2 linked regions of the Tardiphaga sp. 709 genome follow. The protein of the gene in region 2 binds, or shares a complex with, the protein of the main gene of each other region. Links are inferred from orthologs where the notes say so. Each region holds a gene or a part of one and is shown on either strand. Other genes may lie near its edges.

Region 1 (6,133 bases), 500 kb from region 2 along the record:
ACGAGATGGCGCGGTTGGCCGGCAGCGTCCATGGTGTGGTCGTCCAGATCACCACTGCGGCCTTGGCGAGGCGGCCGAATTCGGCGGCGACCGGGAATTTCACCCACACCGCATCCGACGTGTAGTCCTCATATTCGACTTCGGCTTCGGCCAGCGCGGTCTTTTCCACCACGCTCCACATCACAGGCTTCGAGCCGCGATACAGCGTGCCATTGGCCGCGAACTTCATCAGCTCGCGCGCGATCTGCGCCTCGGCGAAATAGTCCATGGTGGCGTAGCGGCCGGCCCAGTCGCCGATGATGCCGAGGCGCTTGAATTCCTCGCGCTGGATGTCGAGCCACTTGTTGGCATAGGCACGGCATTCCTGGCGGAACGCGATCATCGCCGCGCCGTCCTTGAAGTTCGGCTTGGTCTTGCCCTTGGAGCGGTAGTTCTCTTCCTCGATCTTCCACTCGATCGGCAGGCCGTGACAGTCCCAGCCCGGCACGTAATTCGAGTCGAAGCCCAGCATCTGCTGGCTCTTGGTCACCACGTCCTTGAGGATCTTGTTGAGCGCATGCCCGATATGGATGTTGCCGTTCGCATAGGGCGGGCCGTCATGCAGCACGAATTTCGGCTTGCCCTTCGCGGTCTCGCGGAGCTTGCCGTAGAGGTCGATCTCGTTCCAGCGCGCCAGCATTTTCGGCTCGCTGGTCGGCAGGCCTGCGCGCATCGGAAATTCGGTCTGCGGCAAATAGAGGGTCTTGGAATAGTCGTGGGCTTCGGACTTGGTGGGCTTCTCGGACATGGGGGCTCTGGCTTGCTCGAAATGGCGCTGAAACGCGTGAAAACGCGATGAAACTGGACGGTCCCGGTCTTGCGCCGAGCGAAGCTCAGGCGGAAGCCGGGCCGATAATGCTTATGATGGGGCGCCGTGCAGACATCCGGCACTCAATAGCAGCCGGAACAGGGATCGCAAAGCGTCCTAACGGGGTTTTGACGCCGATCAGGCCTGCTTGCCGATTGGCCGGGCGGGATTGCCTGCCACGGTCTGGTTCGGGGCGACGTCCCGGGTCACCACGCTGCCGGCCCCGATCACCGCGCCGTCACCGATGGTCACGCCGGGCACGATGATGGCCCCGCCGCCGATCCAGACATCGGCGCCGATTTTGACCGGCCGGCCGAATTCCAGTCCGCTGCGGCGGGTCTCGGCGTCGCGGGGATGGTCGGCAGCGTAGATCTGCACGGCCGGGCCGATTTGCGTCCGGTCGCCGATGGAGACCTCGACGATGTCCAGGATCACGCAGTTGAAATTCAGGAAAACATTGTCGCCGAGATGGATGTTGTAGCCGTAGTCGCAGAAGAACGGCGGTCGGATGACGCAGTCGGCGCCGACTTTGCCGAAATGCTCGGCGAGCAGTGTCCGTCGTTCGGCCACAGGCCGGTCCAATTGCGCGTTGTATTTCGCGAGCCAGGCCTTGTTGGCCTTCTCGTCAGCGACCAGCTCGGGGCTGCCGGGGCGATAGAGTTCGCCCGCCAGCATTTTCTGCTTTTCGGTCCTGGTCAGTCGATGTCTCCCAGTTTCGGAAACGCATCCGGTGCGGCTGCCAGCGCGGCCCGCGCTTTGGTGCTGTCGTCGTCCATCTGGCGGATCAGCGGTTCGATGCCCTCGAATTTCATTTCATCGCGGATGAAGGCAATGAAGGCGACGTCCAGTGTCTGGCCGTAAAGGTCGCCCTTGAAGTCGAACAGGAACACTTCGAGCAGAGGCGCGCCGTTGTCGAAGGTCGGGCGGCGGCCGAACGACGCAACGCCGTCGAAGCGCTCGTTTCCACGGCCAACCCGCACGGCGTAGATGCCGTGCTTGAGGCCGCAATTGGTATTCAGGCGGATATTGGCGGTGGGATAGCCGAGGTCGCGGCCGAGCTTATTGCCGTGGATGATTTCGCCAGTAATGAACCACGGCCCGTTCAGCATCTCCGTGGCCTCGGTCACCTGGCCCTCGGCCAAGGCCATGCGGATCGCCGTCGATGACACCGGGCGCTCATCGATGTCGATATGCGGCTGCACATCGACCTCGATGCCGAGCCGCGGGGCTTCATTCACCAGCAGGCTGGGCGAACCGACGCGGCCTTTGCCGAAATGAAAGTCATAGCCGACGGCGATGCCGCTGATGCCGAGACGCTCAATGAGATCGTGGTGAATGAAGTCTTGCGCCGTGGTGCTGGCGCGTCCCTTGTCGAAGGTCATGACGACGGCGCCGGCGAGGCCGGTTCCTGCCAGCAGGCGCAGCTTGGCGGCTTCGTCGGAGAGCCGGAACTGCGGCGTGTTCGGGCTGAAGAAACTGCGCGGATGCGGCTCGAAGGTCACCGCCAAAGCGCTTGTTTTATGCAGTTCCGCCATGCGTAACGCAGCACCGATGACGGCGCGGTGGCCGAGATGGACACCGTCGAAATTACCCATTGCCACGACGCATCCGCGCGGGATGGCATTGGCAGGCGTTGTGTCGCGGATCACGCTGAAAGCAGTCGTCATGATTGGATTCGTTGGTGGTTTTGGCGGGTGAGGGACCGTGGCGCGCCCACCACGTCGAAGTCAAGCGAAGGTAAAATCGGCTTTCTTCTCGAATTTGACGAATTTCGCGCCATGGGGCGGTTAACTGGAAATTTAACCCACCCTGCTAATTCTTGCCCCAAGCCGCGGACAGCAATACTCGCCAATCCCGGTTGGAACGGTTTGCCTGACGGCAAATATCATTTTTTTGCATTTGCGTATCGTGCCTCAGGGGGAATGAAGATGGCGGTTGATTTGTCGATGACGGTGCTGGTGGTGGACGATTACAACACCATGATCCGCATCATTCGCAATCTTCTGAAGCAGCTTGGTTTCGAACACATCGACGATGCCAGCGATGGTTCGATGGCGCTGGAAAAGATGCGCACCAAGAAGTATGGCCTGGTGATTTCAGACTGGAACATGGAGCCGATGACGGGCTACGACCTGCTCAAGGAAGTCCGCGCCGACCCCAACCTGTCGCAGACCCCTTTCATCATGATCACGGCAGAATCCAAGACCGAGAACGTGATTGCCGCCAAGAAGGCCGGCGTGAACAACTACATCGTCAAGCCGTTCAACGCGGCGACGCTGAAGACCAAGATCGAAGCCGTGTTCCCCGACACCGTGCCGGCGTAAGCCGCGCAGCTTCGCACAGAGCTTTCGAGTTTCGCAATGCCCGGCCTCGTGCCGGGCGTTTTGCGTTTCGGCTCCCTCTGTTATTCCGGGGTGTGCGTCGCCGGCGAAGCCGGCAGAGCGCGAACCTCAGCCGCTCCACGAGAGTGGCGGGGAATCCCGATCCAAGCTCGTCATTCCGGGGCGCAAAGGACCGCGAAGCGGGCCGGCGCGAACCCGGAATCCCGGAGTGTTTCGCGCTGAACAGGTCAGGATTCCGGGTTCGTCCGCGCGAAGGCGCGCAGCCGCCCCGGAAAGACAGTGTGAGGCGGCAAATAGCGCCTAAACATTTTTTCCTACCTCCCGTTGACAATATACCTATAAAGTTTATATTCCACTTCGTCCTGCCCCACCGAGAGGGGCGATCGCGATCGTCACGTTCGCGGGGTGGGATGCGGTGGACGCCGGAGATGCGGCGTCGCGCGGTTCATGGATGACGTCTGTCTTCGGGCAGGACGGATCTGCGCCAGCACTGCCACTGGCAAGGAGACGGCCGACCTTGGGATGGAAAGACCCCTGGACAGTGTGACGGACGACCAACTCGAAACGCGTCCGGCTTACTCGCTTGAGGCTCCCTGTCCCTCCGCCGTGGGACCATCATTTTGGTGATCGGACCGTTCGCCAAGGCAAAGTGCAAGCAGGCTGAAAAAACACCGTATGCGGAACGTCGGGCACTCGCTCGACGCCTCCGAAAGTCCTGATGCACTCACACTTGCGGAAGACCGCATTCGCATCAGGCCCAAGGGTGCAACGGGCACCCGGCGTTCCGCACGCCCTCTCACAGGAGGGCGGGAATGCAAGCGACGACGGCGCCCCCGCGCCGCAAACAATGGGGGCGATGACGCATGTCTGAAGCACCGTGGCTGTTTGACAGTTAAATCCGTGAAGACGTGACGCGCGAACGCTCAACACAAACGCCGTCATGCCCGGCGCATGCCGGGTATCCACGCCTTAGTCACACATGAAGGAAGACGTGGATGGCCGGGTCAAGCCCGGCCATGACGTGGGGAGAAGCCTGGGATCATTGCGAAGCTCGCTTTGCGCCATCCGGCCATGACGAGAGCGTCATCCCATTCTATGTTTCAGCTCACCACTTCAATTCGCGCATCAGCGCTTTCGGTGGATGGCCGAACAGTTCCTTCACTTCCGCGGCGCCCATCTGTTCGATGCCTTCGAAATCGCCGGCATGGATGCCGCGGGTGACGAACAACAGGTCGATGCTATAGGCATGCGCGCCGGCGAGGTCGGTGCGCACGGAATCGCCGATCGCCAGCACGCGATCCAGCGCCGTGTCCTTGCCGCGCTTTGTTTTGGCCAGCGCCATGGCCTGATCGTAGATCGGCCGATGCGGCTTGCCGTAGAAGATCACCTCGCCGCCCATCTCGCGATACAGTTCAGCGACCGCGCCGGCGCAGTAGATCAAGCGGTCGCCGCGTTCGACGATGATGTCGGGATTGGCGCAGACGAGCGTCAGCTTGCGCGCCAGTGCTTGTTGCATCATGTCGCGATAGTCGTCGGCGGATTCGGTCTCGTCGTCGAACAATCCGCTGCAGACGATGTAGTCGGCCTGTTCGAGCGGCGTGAGCTTCACATCGAGGCCGCGATGGATCGAACTGTCGCGGTCCGGCCCGATCAGATACATCGCCTGACCCGGCCGGCCGGCGACGAAATTGCGTGTGAGGTCACCTGACGAGACGATGGCGTCATAGGTGTCGTCGGCGACGCCGAGCTTGCGCAACTGCCGCTGCACGGAGTCGGCGGGGCGCGGCGCATTGGTGATCATGATCACCGTGCCGCCCTTGGCGCGAAACGTATGCAACGCCTCGCAGGCTTCGGGGAACGACTCGAGGCCGTTATGGACGACGCCCCAGATGTCGCTGAGGACGACATCGACATTGCCCGTGAGATCGCGCAAGCGCTCGGCGAAACGTAGTGTGGTCATTGGGTTGAGGGCCGTTCAGTTCGGGCCGGTGGCGCGGCGCGCCAGCGCGGCATTGCCGGTGGAGCGCGGCGGCTCAGGCCGCGCAGGCGTGGTTGGGGCAGAGATCGCTGGGCCATTGGGGTTCGTGGGGGCCTTGGCAAGTTCCCTAGCGGGTTCCTTGGTAGCAGGATTTGGCGCACCACCATTGGCCGGCGTTTCCGGCCGGAGCGGGCGGGGCGCCGCGAACAGGAAGCCTTGCCCGAACCGGACGTCGAAGTCGAGCAGGTCGACCACGGCCCGTTCGCCCTCGATTCGCTCGGCGATCAGGTCGATTCCGAACCTGCCGAGCAGGTCGGAGAGATCGGCGGGGTGAATGTCGGAATTCGACGTCTGCTTGGGGTCGAGCAGGAGTGCTGCCGGTACCTTGATAAAGCGCACGCCACGATCGGCGAGGTCGCGCGGCTCGATCCGCAAATCCGTGACGTGATCGATGGAGAAGCGGTAGCCGCGCTGGGCGAGGGCGGCGAGATGCTCGCTCTCGATCGGGCCGAGATTGCGGAACACGTTCTGCTTGAATTCCAGCACGAAGGATGGCGCCAGCGCGCGATTGGCTTCGAGAAAGTCGATGCATTGCGCGAAAGTTTCGGCATTCGACAGGGTTGCGCCGGCCATGTTGCAGAACACGCCGACATCCTTGTTGCGCACCATCAGGCGGCGCAGCACCTGCATGCAGCGCAGCAGCACGATGTGGTCGATCTGGCCCATCAGGCCTGCGGCTTCTGCGGGACCGATGAACTCGTCGGCGGTGATTACCTGATCCTTGTCGTCGCGCAGCCGGGTCATCGCCTCGTAGAAGCGCACCTTGCGCTGCGGCAGCGTGACCATCGGCTGCAGATAGATGTCGATGCGGTTGTCGGCGATGGCATCCTTCACCATGGCGGTGAACTGCGCATTGTCGCGCGCCGGCTTTGCCTCCGGCTTGACGACGATGGCGGGCGCCGTCGG
Region 2 (8,449 bases):
CTATGGCGAAGAAGGTTTCATCCGGCAGACGCTAATGCCGCTGCCGAACTTTGCGGATCAGTATCCGGTGCTGGGCAGCTGGCTGGTCGAAGACGTGCCATGCGGGCTCTCGATCCGCGAGGATGAGAATCCGATCACCGGCAACATGTCACGCTTCATTCCGCACGCGATCCTGTGACGGAGCTTAGCGCGCCGGCGCAGCAGCAGCCTTCAGACCCACAGGCGTCATGCTCGGCACGATCGACGGTGCGGCACGGACGACGTTCGGACGGTACAGGCCACGCTTGTCGGCATGCGGCTTGAACGCGTCGGTCAGACCGACAACGGTCTCTGCGGCGCCCAGCGCCAGGAAGCCATCGGGCTCCGTGCACTTGGCCAGACGACCAAAGATCTGCGTCTTCATCTCCTGATCGAAATAGATCAGCACGTTGCGGCAGAAGATGATGTCGAACTTGCCCATGCTGGAGAAGTCCTGAAGCAGATTGAGCGGCTTGTACTGGATCATCGACCGGATCTCCGGATTGATCTGCCACATTTCGCCGGTCTGCTTGAAGTATTTGACCAGCAGCTGGATCGGCAATCCGCGCTGGACTTCGAACTGAGTGTAGATGCCCGACTTCGACTTCTCGAGCACCTGCTGCGAGATGTCGGTACCGATAATCTCGATCCGCCATCCGGCGAGCTGGGCGCTCATTTCCTTGATCGTCATCGCGATCGAATACGGCTCCTGACCGGTCGACGCCGCCGCACACCAGATCCGCAGGCTCTTGCGGGCCGCGCGCGCCTGGATCATCTCCGGCAGCACGACATCGCGCAGATGGTCGAACGGGACCTTATCGCGGAAGAAGAAGGTTTCGTTGGTGGTCATCGCTTCGACCACGTCGGACGCGAGCGTGGCTGCGCCGTTCTTGATCTTCTGCACCAGCTCTTCAAGACCCGACAGGTTGGCCTTGCGTGCGAGCGGCATCAACCGGCTTTCGACCAGATACTGCTTGTCAGCAGACAGATCGAGACCCGAACGCTCCTTCAGAAACTTGCGCAGGAAATCATAGTCTGCCGGTGTCATGACCGATCTCCCGAGAAAAGACGAACCACTTTCGAACCGATCTGATTGAGCGGCAGGATAGCCGAGCAGATGCCCGCATTGGCGGCAGCGCCGGGCATACCCCACACCACGCTCGATGCTTCGTCCTGCGCGATGACGTTGCCGCCGGCGGCAACGATATCCTTGCCGCCGCGCATGCCGTCCGAGCCCATGCCTGTCAACACGACGGCGAGAATGGCGCCGTGCCAGACGTCGATGGCAGACGTGAACAGCGGATCGACAGCAGGCTTGCAGAAGTTCACCGGCGGACCGTCATCGAGCGCGATGGCGATGTTGGCGCCCTGCTTGACTGCGCGCATATGCTTGCCGCCCGGCGCGAGATAGATCTGACCGGCCTTGACGAGTTCACCATCGACACCTTCGCGAGCCGGACGCTTGCTGGCCCGGGCGAGATGTTCGGCGAGAATGGTCGTGAAGGTCGGCGGCATGTGCTGCGTGATCAGAACAGGCACCTTGTCGATCACGGCGCCGATTTCGGCAACCAGCGTCATCAGGGCCTGCGGCCCGCCCGTGGACGAACCGATCAGCAGCGCGCGTGGCATCGTGGCGCTGAAGGGACGCTTCACGAGCTGCGCCTGCGCGGCGACGGATGACACGGACTTGAAAGACGGCGCAGCGTCGCGCGCCGCGGGAGCCGGCACGATGGACGGCGTCGTCGCTGACTTCAGGCGCCGAACCTTCGCGCCAAGATGACGGATCTTCTGCAGCAGGTCATGCTTGAAGACGTCGGCAGCGGAAATTTCCCGGGTGCTCTCCGGTTTCGGAATGTAATCGGCGGCGCCGAGCGACATCGCCTTGAAGCTGATCTCCGCGTTGCGGCGGGTCAGCGTCGACGCCATGATGATGATGAGGTTGCGCTTTTTCGCCAGCAGCTGCGGCAGCGCCGAAATGCCGTCGAGCTCCGGCATTTCGATATCGAGAATGGCAACGTCGGGATTGATACGTTCGATCTGGTTGACAGCATCGAGACCGGTGCGAAGTGAGGCCGCGACCGACATATCCGGCTCGGCTTCGATCCAGCGCGAAATCAGGCCGCGAATGACGACAGAGTCGTCCACCACCATGACTCGCAGTGGTTCATACCGCGAATCGACGACAGGAGGACTTATCACATCAACACTCATGAACTCACCGGACGCAACACAACGCGACAAATGCACTGACAAAACAAATGCACAAACAAAAAGGCAGGCGCCGGAAGTGGAATACGCAATTCCGGCGTGAAAGTTAGATCAGGCCAACTTCCTGAAACTTCGCCGACACGATTTCCTTGTCGAACGGTTTCATGATGTATTCGTTCGCGCCGGCATGCAGAGCGCGCGCGATGTGGGCCACGTCGTTCTCGGTCGTGCAGAACACGACCTTCGGAACATCGCCGCCAGGCATGCGGCGCAGGTTACGCAGGAATTCGTAACCATCCATCACCGGCATGTTCCAATCAAGCAAAACAGCGTCCGGCAAGTTCTGCTTGCAGATTTCGAGCGCTTTCTCGCCGTCTTCAGCTTCGGTGATCTCGAAATCGAGACCTTCGAGAATCCGACGGGCGACCTTACGGATGACACTGGAGTCATCGACAACCAGACATGTCTTCATGTGAGCCTCATTTCCACCGCGGACAAAATTGTCCAAGTGCTGGTCTTAGGCGGCCAGCTTGTCGGGCGAGATTTCAAGAATACGATCGACGTCGAGCACAACCATCAGCTGGCCATCGAGACGATGGACACCATCGGCCATCTTGGCCATCCGGGGATCCAGATTGACCGGATTCACTTCACGGCTCTCATCGGCGAGCTTCAGGACTTCGCCGATCGAGTCGATCAGCAAGCCGTAGGATTCACCGCGGAGATCAACGCCCACCGCCATCGGCGGCTTGCCGTCTTCGTTCTTCGGCAGGCCGAGACGCGAGCGCATGTCGATCGCGGTCACAATTCGACCGCGCAGATTAAGCACACCGGCGACATCGCTGGAGGACAGCGGCACGCGGGTCAGGCGCTCCGGCATGAACACGTCCTGGACGCGCGAGATCGGCATGCCGAACAGCTGTCCACCGATCATGGTGGTCACGTATTCGGTGATTGCACCGTCGGCGATCGGAGCCTTGGTCGTCGTGGTGGCAGTAGTGGTGGTGGTCATTGCGATTTCCCTCACGCAGCCTGACGAACTTCAGTGGTCTGTTCTTTGAGCGCCGCGATCAGGCCGGGGCGATCGAACTTGGCGACGTAGTCATGGAAGCCTGCGAGGCGACCGCGCTCGATGGCAGCCGGAGAGATCATCGCCGAGAGAGCGATGATCGGTGTGTGGCTGAGTTTCTGATCCGCACGGATGGTCTCGGCGAATTCGAAGCCGTTCATGTCCGGCATTTCGATGTCGGTGAGGATCACGTCGACCTCCTGCCCCGAGCGCAGGAATGACAAGCCTTCCTGGGCGTTGGTGGCGACGCGCACCTTGTAGCCGGCAGCCTTGAGCACGGGCGAGAGCATGTTGCGGAAGAAGGCGGAGTCGTCGACCAGCAGCACCGATTGGGCGGTTGCCGAGACACGCATTTCCTTACGCGAGAACCAATCGGCGAAAGCCATCGGCAGGAAGTGACCGACGTCGATCACTTCGGTCGCGAGACCCTTGATGACAGCCGAGCCGAGGATCCCCTCGCGACCGCTGGCCACTTCGATATGCAGGCGCTCTTCGACGATATCGACGATTTCGTCGACGACGAGACCCATCGAGCGGCCGTCGTCTGCAAAAACGAGGATCGGCTGGGTACCCGACGTACGGACGGTCACGCCTTCCATCTGCACCAGCGGCATCAGCTGATCGCGGTACTGGACCATGTAGCGGCCGTTCGACAGCTCGACCTTGTCAACACCCACTTCTTCCAGACGCGTGACGAGACCGAGCGGCACGGCCTTCGGTTGTGCCGAGCCGGCGCGGAACACGAGCAACGATGTCAGCTGTTCTGCATTCATCGCGCGCATTGCGGCGTTCTCGTCGGCGATCTCGTGAGCGTTGGATGCCAGAGCACCAAGCTCCTGCGCGATGCCGTTCGGATCGACGATCATGATCACCGCGCCATCGCCCAGGATGGTGTTGCCGGAGAACATACCGATGTGACGGAGCTTGGTGGACATCGGCTTGACGACGATTTCTTCGGTGTGGAAGACGCCATCGACGACGATGCCGAAGGTCTGGTTGCCCACCTGGGTCACGACGATGAAGCCGTTCTCCGGATCGGCCGACGAGCCGTCATCGATCTGCAGCAGCTTCTTCAGATGCATCAGCGGCAGCAGCTTGTTGCGCAGACGGAGCACCGGGGTGTCCTTGATGCGCTCGATGCGATGTTCGGAATTGGCGCGCGCACGCACCAGTTCGACGACCGCGAGCTGCGGGATCGCGAAGCGATCACCACCGGCTTCGACGATCAGCGCGGACACGATGGCCAGCGTGAGCGGGATCTTGATGGTGACGCTGGAACCCTCGCCGGCCACCGACTTGATGTCGATGGTGCCGCCGATCTGATCGATATTGGTGCGCACCACGTCCATGCCGACGCCGCGGCCGGAGACGCTGGTAATTGCAGCAGCAGTCGAGAAGCCCGGCGCGAAGATGAACTTGTGGATCTGGGCTTCCGACATCTTCTCGATATCGGCTTCGGTGGCCAGACCGTTCGAGATCGCCTTCGCCTTGATCCGCTCGGTGTTGAGGCCACGGCCGTTGTCGGCGATACAGATCAGAATGTGGCCGCCTTCATGATAGGCGGACAGACGGATCGTGCCCTGCTCCGGCTTGCCTTCGGCAGCGCGCTCGGCCGGCGTTTCGAGGCCGTGATCCGCCGAGTTGCGCACCATGTGGGTGAGCGGATCCTTGATCAGGTCGAGCACCTGGCGATCGAGTTCGGTATCGGCGCCGTGCATCTCGAGTTCGATCTGCTTACCGAGTTCGCCGGCCAGATCGCGCACGATACGCGGCAGCTTCTGCCAGGCATTGCCGATCGGCTGCATGCGGGTCTTCATGACGCCGTCCTGCAGTTCGGCCGTCACGGTGGACAGGCGCTGCAGCGGCACCTTGAATTCGGTGTCTTCGTGACGACGGCTGATTTCCAGCAGCTGGTTGCGGGTCAGCACCAGCTCGGAGACCATGGTCATCAGATGTTCGAGCGTGTCGACGTTCACGCGGATCGACTGGTTCGCGACCTTGTCGGCTTCTGGCTGGTCGACCTCGACTGCAGTCTTCTTGGCGGCAGGCTTCGGAGCAGCAGCCTTCGGCGCGGCGGGCTTTTCAGCAACCGGAGCCGGCGGCGCGACGGGCGCTGCAGGCGCTGCAGCTGCTACGGGCGGTGCCACTTCGATGGCGGTTTCCTGGAAGGCGCGCTCAAGCTCTTCGAGCGAGACTTCGCCTGGGCGCAATTCACGCTCCAAGGTCGGAACGACCAACGGGGCCGACTCGGCCACGACAGGCGCTTCCGGTGCGATCGGAGGAGCAGATTCCGTCATCGATTCCATGCCTTTTTCGACCATGTGATGCAGTTCGCCAATCAGATCCTCGTCGACGCCTTCAGGCTCCGCTTCCGTGGCTTCGAGCTGACCGAGGATTTCCTTGATGCGATCGATCGTGGTCAGGATGAGCGTAACCGCTTCTCCGGTGACCGGCATTCCATCGCGGAATTTGCCCATCAATGTCTCGGCGGCGTGGGCCAGGGCTTCGAGACGGGGCAGTCCGAGAAATCCGCACGTGCCCTTGATGGTGTGAACCAGGCGAAAAATATTATCGAGAATTTTCGCGTTATTCGGGTCCTGTTCGAAACGGACCAGCTGATTGTCAACCGTATCCAGGCTCTCGTTGGTTTCCGTCAAAAACTCGCGGAGAAGATCATCCATGAAAATAGGCCTTCACACTCCAGGCTCGCGACTTTCGCTACGCCTTTCGAAGTCTGGCTACTTTCCCCGCAAAGCGTTTAATATTAGTTGAGCATTCCCAAAAACAATGAATGCGACATTTAGCTATATGCACGCACGCGTACGAGCCCGCCAAACGGCGGACTCGTAAAGAGTTCATTAAGAGTTGAATGAGTTTGCGATCAGATCGCGGTGACGACAATGGCGTCGCCTTCGGGCACCAAGGTCACCTTGAGGCCGCAAGCCTGCGCCAGGAGCCGCGTGTAGTAAGGCTGCACGGCATGGGCATCGATGCTGCCAACTTGTTCCGAGGCCAGCATATCGACGATGGCCTGCGGCAGGCGTGCGTTGAGGCCTGCAGCGGTGATCTTGAAACCCTGCGGCTCACCTTCGCCGATGCCATCGATCTTGAGCACGCCGCCGCGCGGGATCGTCTGCTGCGCGATGACCAGCATGTTGAGCAGCAGCTTGACCTTGTTCTTCGGCAGCAGAAGCCGCGGCAGATTCCATTCGATCTTGGTCTTGGCGTCTTCAAGATGACCGCGCGACATGGTCTGCGCGTCGCCGAGATCGATCTGCGCGCCGGCCGAGCCGGCGGCGCCGAAGGCGAGCCGGCAGAATTGCAGGCGGGCCGATGCGGTCTTGGCGCTCTTCCGGATCAGATCGAGCGCGAATTCCTTGTCTTCCGGCTTGGGATTGTCGTCGAGCACTTCGAGCCCGTTGACGATGGCGCCCACGGGGCTGATCAGGTCGTGGCAGACCCGCGAACAGAGCAATGCCGCGAGTTCAAGGGCATCGGGGGCCGGACCTGGCGTGGGAGTGTCGGACATGAAATGCGCTCCTGGGGCCACACAGAATGAACGGCGAATCAAGCATTTGCTTTACGGTTAGATACACCGCAGATGGTGGCGCGACCACAACAAGGCTGGCACAGTCCACCGGTGCAACGCCCACGCGTAGAAATGAACGGGGATGACATGCAGGGGATGAAGGCTAGTCGATGACGGATGATTCGCGACCTCGCATGGATGCCGCGCGGGCTGCCACCCTGATGGAGCCGCTGACCGAGCTCGCCGCACAGGCCGGCGCCGCCATCCTCAAGGTCAACCGCAATGTCATGACGGTCGACGGCAAGGCCGACGGCTCGCCCGTGACCGAAGCCGATCTCGCAGCCGACCATGTGATCGGCGAAGGACTGGCCCGGCTGTTTCCGGGAATCCCGTCGCTGTCCGAAGAGCGCCTGCATCTCGCCACGCCCCCCTATGCCGGCACCCTGTTCCTGATCGACCCGCTCGACGGCACCAAGGAATTCGTCGCCGGCCGCCAGGAGTTCACCGTCAACATCGCCCTGATCGTCGATGGCACTCCGCTACTGGGTATTGTCGGTGCCCCAGCCCTCGGGCTGATCTGGCGCGGGCTGGTCGGCCGCGGCGCCGAACGTGTCGAACTCGCACCAGACCTGTCCATCCGCAAGGTCACACCGATCCAGACCCGCGCGGCGCCCGCTCCGGGCGCGGCATGGACCGCTGCGGTCAGCCGGTCCCATGGCGACCAGCGAACCGAGGCTTTCATCGCCAGCCGCCCCGGTGCTGTCAGACAGGAGTTCGGCTCGGCGCTGAAATTCTGCCGCGTGGCCGAGGGCCAGGCCGACATCTATCCGCGGTTGGCGCCGACCTGTGAGTGGGATGTGGCCGCGGGCCATGCCGTGGTGGTGGCTGCAGGCGGCAAGGTGACGGACACCTTTGGCAAGGCGGTTCGCTTCGGCGGCGACCGGAAAGACTTCATCGTGCCGGAATTCATCGCCTGGGGTGACCCCACCGTGAGCGCGCGCGGCTGAACCCGCATTATTTCGCCAGGATATCCTGCACACCCGGCCAGCGCTTGCGCGCGCCGGGCAGATATTTGGCCGGTGCCGCAGCAAAGGCGTCGCGGGTTTCCTCCCGGCCAAACAGGTAAAGGCGTTCGCCCGTAATGAGCCACAAACGCGGATTGCCGGCGAAGGCGACCCCGCGGGCGACGTCGACGGGATCATAGCCACCGAATTGCGGACCGTAGATGTCCGGATGCGCGGCGAAGGAGGCGCGGTTGCCCTCATTGCGGAAGCGCCAGACGGTGCCCTCTTCCGACATTTCGAAGTCCGGCTGCCCGAGCGTCGGGCGGCCTTCGGTGAAATAGGCCACCGGATCGAAACCGCTGATTGCGAGACCCGTATATCGGTCAGTGACCACGCGTTCGCTGGTCGCAGCCTGCGCGCCCGCCGGGAAGAGAGCGGCCGCCAGCAGCAGAATCAAGGCAATTCCACGGCTCCAGCCTGACAATTCCCGCCGTTGTGCCGTCATAGTTGATACCGATAGTATAGGGAGTCGGGGACAATGATTGCAGAGTTAAACCGTGCTTCTCAGCATCCGGTTAAAGCCGCGGTCGCAAATTTGAAATACCAGGGGTTCTTTTCATG

What was found. The genes of interacting proteins can lie anywhere in the genome.
Region 1: the proteins of RSO67_RS25880 (region 2) and RSO67_RS23605 are in contact, whole or in part, in a solved structure (PDB 1A0O), measured with the Escherichia coli proteins. The link is inferred for Tardiphaga sp. 709 from one-to-one orthologs.

Annotation. Positions count from the first base shown.
Region 1 is NZ_CP135529.1:4,864,132-4,870,264, forward strand. The notes cover bases 1,686-4,473. They hold RSO67_RS23605 (response regulator), read left to right. Parts: upstream 1,686-2,775; coding sequence 2,776-3,171; downstream 3,172-4,473. Other genes in these bases: RSO67_RS23600 (bifunctional riboflavin kinase/FAD synthetase), read right to left, coding at 1,686-2,514; RSO67_RS23610 (TIGR01459 family HAD-type hydrolase), read right to left, coding at 4,295-4,473. Also shown: ileS (isoleucine--tRNA ligase), read right to left, coding at 1-787; RSO67_RS23595 (sugar O-acetyltransferase), read right to left, coding at 986-1,546; more of RSO67_RS23600, read right to left, coding at 1,543-1,685; more of RSO67_RS23610, read right to left, coding at 4,474-5,149; RSO67_RS23615 (EAL domain-containing protein), read right to left, coding at 5,165-6,133. UniProt on the Escherichia coli protein: Involved in the transmission of sensory signals from the chemoreceptors to the flagellar motors.
Region 2 is NZ_CP135529.1:5,359,993-5,368,441, reverse strand. The notes cover bases 3,050-6,302. They hold RSO67_RS25880 (hybrid sensor histidine kinase/response regulator), read right to left. Parts: upstream 5,977-6,302; coding sequence 3,250-5,976; downstream 3,050-3,249. Other genes in these bases: chpT (histidine phosphotransferase ChpT), read right to left, coding at 6,177-6,302; RSO67_RS25885 (chemotaxis protein CheW), read right to left, coding at 3,050-3,238. Also shown: RSO67_RS25905 (glutathionylspermidine synthase family protein), read left to right, coding at 1-178; RSO67_RS25900 (protein-glutamate O-methyltransferase CheR), read right to left, coding at 185-1,066; RSO67_RS25895 (chemotaxis response regulator protein-glutamate methylesterase), read right to left, coding at 1,063-2,229; RSO67_RS25890 (PleD family two-component system response regulator), read right to left, coding at 2,333-2,698; more of RSO67_RS25885, read right to left, coding at 2,744-3,049; more of chpT, read right to left, coding at 6,303-6,824; 3'(2'),5'-bisphosphate nucleotidase CysQ, read left to right, coding at 6,995-7,831; RSO67_RS25865 (YHS domain-containing (seleno)protein), read right to left, coding at 7,839-8,333; RSO67_RS25860 (DUF1134 domain-containing protein), read left to right, coding at 8,447-8,449. UniProt on the Escherichia coli protein: Involved in the transmission of sensory signals from the chemoreceptors to the flagellar motors. CheA is autophosphorylated; it can transfer its phosphate group to either CheB or CheY.